DNA from 2 places in the Anaerobutyricum soehngenii genome. Region 1 is predicted to be linked to the other one. Evidence: riboswitches for the same ligand, from Rfam matches in the RefSeq annotation. Region 1 holds a riboswitch; the other holds the start of a gene.
What was found. Region 1 has a riboswitch for ZMP and ZTP ahead of pflB (formate C-acetyltransferase). Riboswitches for the same ligand answer to the same signal wherever they lie in the genome.
Positions count from the first base shown of each region.

Region 1 (4,441 bases):
CAGGTGGCAGAACATAGACAGGTGCATATCAAATATTAAAATATCCTAATGAAGAAAAAAGAGAATACTTTTATCATTTCGTACTATGGAATTTTGACTGTAGCCGCTTTGAACTGCTTTCTTCGAAGTGGCTGTTTTATCAGGCAAAATGGAATGTACAGTACGGTGTATAAAAGTATCTCTTTTTTCTTCATCAGGATAGGAGCTAACTAGGCTATGCACCGTTCAGGCTCATCATCCTGCTTTCGGTATAAATTATTTTTACTACATTCTATCGTGGCATGTTCTTGCAATTACATCTAACTGCTGTTCTTTTGTCAGTGAGATGAATTTAACAGCATAGCCGGAAACACGAATTGTGAAGTTTGCATATTCTTCTTTTTCTGGATGTTCCATGGCATCAATCAGTTTCTCAACACCAAATACGTTTACATTTAAGTGGTGAGCACCCTGTGCGAAGTAGCCGTCCATAACATTTACTAAGTTACCAATACGTTCTTCTTCGGAATGACCGAGTGCATCAGGGTTGATTGTCTGCGTATTGGAAATACCATCTAATGCCCATTCATAAGGAAGTTTAGCTACAGAGTTTAAGGAAGCTAAGAGACCGTTCTGCTCTGCACCATAACTTGGGTTTGCTCCTGGGGAAAGTGGTTCACCGGCTTTTCTTCCATCTGGAAGGGAACCTGTTGCCTTACCATATACTACGTTAGATGTGATAGTAAGGATAGAAGTTGTAGGTTCAGAATCACGATAAGTATGGAACTTCTCCAGTTTCTTCATGAATGTCTGAAGTAACCATACAGCGATATCATCGGCGCGGTCATCATCATTTCCGTATTTAGGGAAGTCACCAGTTGTCTCATAATCAACAACAAGACCTTCTTCATTGCGGACTGTTTTTACTTTGGCATATTTGATCGCACTTAAGGAGTCTACTACATGTGAGAATCCTGCAATACCGGTAGCAAAAGTACGACGTACATTTGTATCGATTAAGGCCATCAGTGCATATTCATAGTAATATTTGTCATGCATGTACTGGATGAGATTCAATGTATTTACATACAAACCTGCTAACCAGTCCATCATGATATCGTATTTATGCATTACTTCATCATAATCAAGATATTCGGAAGTAATTGGTTTATATTCCGGTCCAACCTGCTGGCCGGTCTTTTCATCCACACCACCATTGATTGCGTAAAGAAGACATTTGGCAAGGTTAGCGCGGGCGCCGAAGAACTGCATTTCCTTACCAGTCTGTGTAGCAGAAACACAGCAGCAGATAGAGTAATCATCGCCCCATACCGGACGCATTACATCATCATTTTCATACTGGATAGAACTTGTTGTAATAGAAATATGAGCGGCATAATCTCTGAATGCTTTTGGAAGACGCTCAGAGTAAAGTACGGTGAGGTTTGGCTCTGGAGCAGGTCCCATATTTTCTAATGTATGAAGGAAACGGTAGTCTGTCTTTGTAACCATAGAACGACCATCCTGACCAAGACCACCGACTTCAAGTGTAGCCCATACAGGATCGCCAGAGAAGAGCTGATTGTAGGATGGGATACGTCCAAACTTAACCATACGGAACTTCATAGTCATATGGTCAATTAATTCCTGTGCTTCTTTCTCTGTAAGGATGCCTTTATCCATATCACGTTTGATATAAATATCAAGGAAAGTAGCGATACGTCCGATACTCATAGCAGCACCGTTCTGTGTTTTAATTGCTGCAAGATAACCAAAGTATGTCCACTGAACAGCTTCTTTTGCATTAGAAGCAGGCTCAGAAATATCATAACCATAGCTTTCTGCCATAACTTTCATATCTTTTAATGCTTTAATCTGCATGGAGATTTCTTCTCTTAAGCGGATTACATCATCTGTCATCGTTCCATCGCCACAGTTTGCGAAATCTTTTTGCTTGTCTTCAACTAATAAATCAATACCATAAAGAGCAACACGACGGTAATCGCCAACGATACGTCCACGTCCGTACGTATCTGGAAGACCGGTAATGATTTTGTTGTGACGAGCTTTCTTCATCTCAGGTGTATAAGAATCAAATACTGCCTGATTATGTGTTTTATGATAATCTGTAAAAATTTTATGCAGTTCTGGATTTGGTGTATAACCATAAGTTGTGCAGGCTTCTTCCGCAGTACGGATACCACCAAATGGCATAAAGGCACGTTTTAAAGGCTTATCTGTCTGAAGACCTACAATCTGTTCTTTTTCTTTTAAAGCTTCAGAAATATAGCCTGGTTTGTGTGAAGTAAGGCTTGATACAATCTCGGTATCCATATCAAGAACGCCACCTTTGTCACGCTCAGCCTTCTGCAATTTCTGCAGTTCGTCCCACAGCGTATTCGTAGCTTCTGTAGGTCCCTCAAGGAAAGAAGCATCTCCATCATATGGAGTGTAGTTATCCTGGATAAACTCTCTTAAATTAACTTCTTCTCTCCAGATACGTCCGTTAAATCCCTGCCATTGTTCTTTTTGTAACATCTTAATTGACCTCCCTGTTTGTAAAAAATTCTTAAGTCAAGGCTTTGAAATATGTTTGCTAAAAAATCAAAAAAGTGTCAGATGATTTTAAATAATTAGTTAAAACTTATTATAGTTATAATCACCTAACAACATTATTAGCATGATTTTTGATAATCGTCAAACAAATTTTTGATATTATGTGTTCTTTTTTCTGAACATATACACTAAAAATGTTCTTAGAGCCCTTAAAATCAAGGGATTTAAGTTGTTGATAAAAAAATATCAAATCGTACAAATGTACGGATATAAATACAATATCAACAAGAAAATAGCAAAAATTTCACCTGGCTTAATCATGATTTAAAGTTATTTCTTCTCGGGGATATCGGATAGAATATTCATCTCAGTCGAGAAGACTCCCACCTCTTTCAGGTGGTGAGTGACAGCTCGACTTGAACCTGTCAGAGTAAAATAAAAAAAGCCGATATCCAGACAAGAATTGCCCAGACGGTCGGCTAAATAAGAATCTCATACTTCATGTGGTTCATTCCACTTACTTCCGTCAGTCGTATAAGTAACCTAACTATAACCAAAAGCCAATCAAATGTCAAGGGGTAACTATTTAATTCATTTGGGGAAAACAGACGAAAATAAAAAGAATAGACGATAACAAATGTAAAGATATCGCTGCGTAGAAAATGCCTGTTCGGCATTTTTACTTGCTCTCACATTACATTTGTTATCGTCTATTCTTTTTATTTTCTGTTTGTTGGCTCCACGTGAATGAATGCAATAGTCTTTGGAGGAGAGAAAGGGGGAGAGATCAGAAGTCTACTGCTTGTTTGGAAGGTATAGTGTCCAGAATATTAAAGAAATCGCCTTTATATTTATCGTATACAATGATAGTTGGCGATATCATTGTATCATCATTGACAATATCAGAATAAGCCACAACCTTCTGTCCCCTTCCCCATCTCTTTCCCAAAAACTATTGTATTCATTTCTTTTTTCGTCTGTTTTCCCCTAATGAATTAAAGAGTAAACTCTTCTTGCCATATCGTGGAATATCCATATGAGGCTCATTCCGATGGCAAGTCCTAATGCACATTGGACGGTTTTAGAACCATACATTGCGGCATACTGCCATTGCCTTTGAACAGCATAGCTCATCGTGTAGTAGAGAGAACCGCCAGGAATCAAAACAACAACAGAGATGATAAGAAAAAGTGTGGTGGGAGCTTTTCTTATTTTTGCAATGACTTCGGAGTAAATTGCAGCAAAGGCGCTGGCAAATAGTGAGGAAATAAAAACATCGAACCCCCAGGTATTAGCAATAACATAAATAACCCAGGTCAGTACGCCACCTAAAGCTGCAGGAAAAATGTGTTTAAACTGCAAATGAAACAGGAATCCGAATCCGGCAGCTCCGATAAAAGCCGCAAAGAACTGAAGTATCATAATACACCTCCCACAAACCAGATAGCGCACATGAATCCACAGGCAAGAGCGCCAGCCCATAGAAGAGATTCTACGAGTCGCATTATACCGGAAATCGTATCTCCGATTAAAATATCCCGGATAGAATTGGTCATAAGAATACCGGGAATCAACAGCATAATATCTCCGATCATAACTTTATCTACATGAATTACCGGAAAAAAGAAGGCAGTGATGCAAATGCCGGTACCGATAAAGAGAGAACAGAAAAACTGAAGAATAAAGGTATTACTGCATATAGAATTTAAATGCCTTTGTAAAAAACAAAGGAGAAAAGCAAAGATAACAGCAATAGCTCCATCTAAGATCGTTCCACCGAAAAAGACAGAGAACCCGCCGGCACCAAGCATACTTCCCAGATAAATAGTATAAGGTGCAGGTTTTATTTTTGAAATTTTGTTTATTTCATCTTTCAAATCTGTTAAAGAAAGGGGAGTGGCACAGC
Region 1 is NZ_VULP01000013.1:15,993-20,433, reverse strand. Features, by position in the region: gene pflB (formate C-acetyltransferase) at 265-2,517, opposite strand; ZMP/ZTP riboswitch at 2,994-3,079, opposite strand; gene FYJ25_RS07565 (threonine/serine exporter family protein) at 3,523-3,957, opposite strand; gene FYJ25_RS07560 (threonine/serine exporter family protein) at 3,954-4,441, opposite strand, start outside.

Region 2 (4,441 bases), on a different contig from region 1:
AGTTATGAGATAGTTGTCAGTAAAGATGGATATGTCAGCGTTACCACGAATGAAACGATTGTAGAAAGTGAAACAAAATACATGGGAACAATAGATTTAGTAGCTGGTGACGAAAATGGACGGGGAGGCTTTAGCGGATATATTACAGATGCCATAACAGGTAAGGCAGTGCAGAATGTAAAGTTACAGATTAGAGCAGGAGCCAACAGTCCAGATACAAATGATATTCTTTTGACGTTAAGTACTGATTCGGGAGGATACTACAGTTATAAGCCAAAAGACATTTTTGGAATTAAAAGAGGTCTTACCAGTGGAATGTACACGGTTACAGCTATCAAAGACGGTTATATCACAAGTAGCTTTAATATTGTAGTAAAAGAAGATGAAGATGTTGATAATCAAAATGGAACAATTTCTCCGGTTTTAAAAGATAAAGAATACCGAATTGTATTAAGATGGGGAAGTCGTCCAAGTGATCTGGATTCACATTACAATGCTATTGTAGAAGCGGATCATGTATATTATTCAAATAAGAGAGGAAAGGCAGCGAATCTTGATGTAGATGACACTAGTAGTTATGGACCGGAAACAATTACAGTAACAGACTTTGATTCACTAAGTAATGGATTTGTTTACTCGGTACACAACTATTCAAACAAGAGTGAAAGTTCAAGTCAGGCACTTTCAGAATCCGATGCATATGTTACAGTATATCACGGAAAGTATGAGCCAGTTGTTTTCCATGTTCCGGTAGGCTATGTGGGAACAGTATGGAATGTATTTAAAGTAAACAGCGAAGGTAATATAGAAGCGATAAATACTTTTGAAAACTGTAGTGATTCATCGAATGTAGGAAGTTCTTTCAGAACATATTAATTCAGGATGTATTAATTAGTGAAAATGTGAGCGGGGCTGCCGCAGTATAGGTCTGAAGCTATAACTGCTGACAGTCCCGTTTTTATGTGCCCTGAAAGATTTTAAAAGTGCTATATGATATGCAATAATGAGCATGGGAGCTAAGCTTTTTCTTGTTAGATTAAAAATATTAAAATATTAGAAAGAATACCTTCTAAAAAAGCGAGAAATAATAAAAAAATGCCTACAGGGAGATAATAACGCTGTATAGTTTTTGGAGCGGTATCTTTTTTTACATAAAATTGTTCGGGATTCGAAGGATTATAGTTAACAGTAACTTTTTCACCAATAGAAAAATAATTATAGTTATGTCCATTTAAAGATTTTTCATATATAAAACCATGAACATCATATTTTACAACGGGGATATATAGATATTGTTTTGTTTGAATATCTGTTGATACATTACATTCTTCTGGAGTTAATCGGATGATTGTACCAGTTACTGATGCAGTGCATACTTTTTCCAACTTTGACTGGTCGTGAGATATTTTATGGCTGAGATAAACAAAGAGAATTCCAATTCCGATAAGTAATAATGGAACGATTCCGCCCATAAGTATTCTAAAGATCATAAGCATTGTCGTCACCTCCTGATAAAAAATTTCCGTCAAAATCAAATATAGAACAATTTTAAAAGTATATTAATGAAATTTCTGTTAGTATAATCATAACAAAACTGTTTATAGAAAGTAAAGTAAAATTAAAAAGTTGACTTTTCCGCGTAAGTGTGTAAATATATAAATATAAATCTGCCAACGCAGAAATTCTGGTTACTGACGGATATGTGAAGAGACACAGTGTAGCCGGAGGGATGGAGACATCCTGTTATTAGCCGACCGTCTGGGCAGCTTCTTTTGAAGTTGCCCTTTTTGTTTTTACCCCAACAATTTATCTCAGTCGAGAAGACTCCCACCTCCTTCAGGCGGCTCGACTTGAATTAAAGACATAGTAAATAGGGCAAGGGTATAAAGCAGAAGAGAAAGTGTGTAAAGTATTTATATGCGTTAAAATGAAAGGAAGAAGGATATGAAAACAGATATTCAGATTGCACAGGAAGCAACAATGCTTCCAATTAAAGATGTAGCAGCAAATTATGGGATTACAGAAGATGATTTAGAATTATACGGAAAGTATAAGGCTAAGTTTTCTGATGAGTTTATGAACAGTCTTGATGAGAAACCAGATGGTAAACTTGTATTAATGACAGCGATTAACCCAACTCCTGCCGGAGAGGGAAAGACAACAACAAGTATTGGTCTTGCACAGGCATTAGAGAAGTTAGGAAAGAAGTCTGTTCTTGCACTTCGTGAGCCTTCTCTTGGACCATGTTTCGGAATAAAAGGCGGAGCTGCTGGAGGCGGATATTCCCAGGTAGTTCCTATGGAAGATTTAAATCTTCATTTTACAGGTGATTTCCATGCAATCACATCTGCAAATAACTTATTAGCAGCACTTCTGGATAATCATATTCAGCAGGGAAATGAGCTTCGCATCGATACAAGACAGGTAATATGGAAACGTTGTATGGATATGAATGACCGTTCTCTTCGTAATATTGTCATTGGCCTTGGAAGAAAAGTAGACGGTTATGTAAGAGAAGATCATTTCGTCATTACAGTAGCAACAGAAATTATGGCGATTCTCTGTCTCGCAGAAGACATTAAAGACTTAAAAGAACGTTTATCAAAGATTATTGTAGCATATGATGTGGATGGTAATCCTGTAACTGCAGGACAGCTTAATGCAGTTGGTTCTATGGCAGCATTATTAAAAGATGCGATTAAGCCAAATATGGTACAGACATTAGAGCATACAGGCGCAATCGTTCATGGAGGACCATTTGCTAATATTGCACATGGATGTAACAGTGTACGAGCTACAAAGATGGCGTTAAAGCTTTCTGATATCGCCATTACAGAGGCTGGATTCGGTGCAGATCTTGGGGCAGAGAAGTTCATGGATATTAAGTGCCGTATGGCAGGCTTAAAGCCAGATGCAGTTGTATTAGTAGCAACAGTTCGTGCTTTAAAATATAATGGTGGTGTTCCAAAAACAGACCTTGCAGAAGAAAATATGGATGCGTTGAAAAAAGGTATCTGTAATCTTGAAAAACATATCGAAAATCTTCAGAAATTTGGTGTGCCTATCGTTGTAACTTTAAATGCGTTTGTTACAGATACAGAAGCAGAACACGACTTTATCCGTCAGTTCTGTGAAGAAAGAGGATGTGAATTCGCTCTGTCTGAAGTATGGGCAAAAGGCGGCGAAGGTGGAATTGAACTCGCTAAGAAAGTATTGAAAACATTAGAAGAAAAAGAAAGTAATTTCAAAGTACTTTATCCAGATAATGCACCTTTAAAAGAAAAAGTAGAAACCATCGCAAAAGAGATTTACGGTGCAGATGGAGTGACATATGAGCCAGCAGCAGAAAAAATGCTTGCGAAACTTACAGATTTAGGATTCGGTGATCTGCCAGTATGTATGGCAAAAACACAGTATTCTCTTTCTGATGATCAGACAAAATTAGGTCGTCCGGAAGGTTTCAACATTCATGTACGTGATGCTTTCGTAAATGCCGGAGCAGGTTTTGTTGTAATCCTTACCGGAGCAATCATGACAATGCCGGGATTACCAAAGAAACCAGCAGCATTTGGCATTGATGTAGATGATAATGGAAAGATCACAGGATTATTCTAAATCCTGATTTGTAGATTTAATGTAGACAAAAAAAGAAAACATACCATATCCCATCTGCTCTGTAGTCGCTGTATTTAAGATGCTCGTCCGCATCTTAAACACGCTCCGAAGCCGCATCTGGGATATGGTATGTTTTCTTTTTTCGTCTATATTAAATCTTATTCTATATTTAACCACATTGCTGGTTTTACAGTGATATTAGTATTGGTTACTTCATATCCATAATCCATAACGGTTTTATCTTTGTATACAAAGCTCATAGAGTTTTCGGCTGCTCCTGGAGTACGAAGCCACCAGCAGCTTTTTGTTTCATGAATGGCATCATAATATTTTGCAACTTCATCACAGCTGAGTAAGAAGAATTTATCTTTCGTATTATTACCTGCTGGAGTTTTATAGGTTGCATTTGGTGTGTTTTTTACAGTTGTTTCCAAAATACTGTTCCGTTCGTTTTCAGTGAAACTTTCCTGAAGAAAATTGTTGTTAAGCCATTCACGTACGGAAGAAGATTCCCAAGTTACATTCTGCCCTTTTTCATCAAATGGTGTTGAACCGAAAGCATTATCTTTGAGTAAAAGTACTTTTCCATCTTTTTTATCGAGTACTCTCCAGTCCATATGGGCAAAAGGAATTACTTCTCCTATTTTGGTGTTTTTAACGCGTGCTTTTTCTAATGTAACAAATTTAGATTCACTGTCTTTATAGTCTTCTTTAGAAAGTGCATTATAATTTTTATAGGCGGTATTCTCGTCTCCGTCTTTATAAGCTTGTTTTGCAGATTTGTAACGGTATTCTAATGCTTTTTCATGGGCGGAAATATCTTTGT
Region 2 is NZ_VULP01000007.1:3,451-7,891, forward strand. Features, by position in the region: gene FYJ25_RS04935 (InlB B-repeat-containing protein) at 1-876, shown strand, start outside; gene FYJ25_RS04940 (DUF3592 domain-containing protein) at 1,032-1,496, opposite strand; ZMP/ZTP riboswitch at 1,678-1,771, shown strand; gene FYJ25_RS04945 (formate--tetrahydrofolate ligase) at 1,945-3,615, shown strand; gene FYJ25_RS04950 (DUF6273 domain-containing protein) at 3,774-4,441, opposite strand, start outside.
Region 2: linked by a shared signal. The riboswitch ahead of FYJ25_RS04945 (formate--tetrahydrofolate ligase) and the one ahead of pflB (formate C-acetyltransferase) in region 1 are both predicted to bind ZMP and ZTP.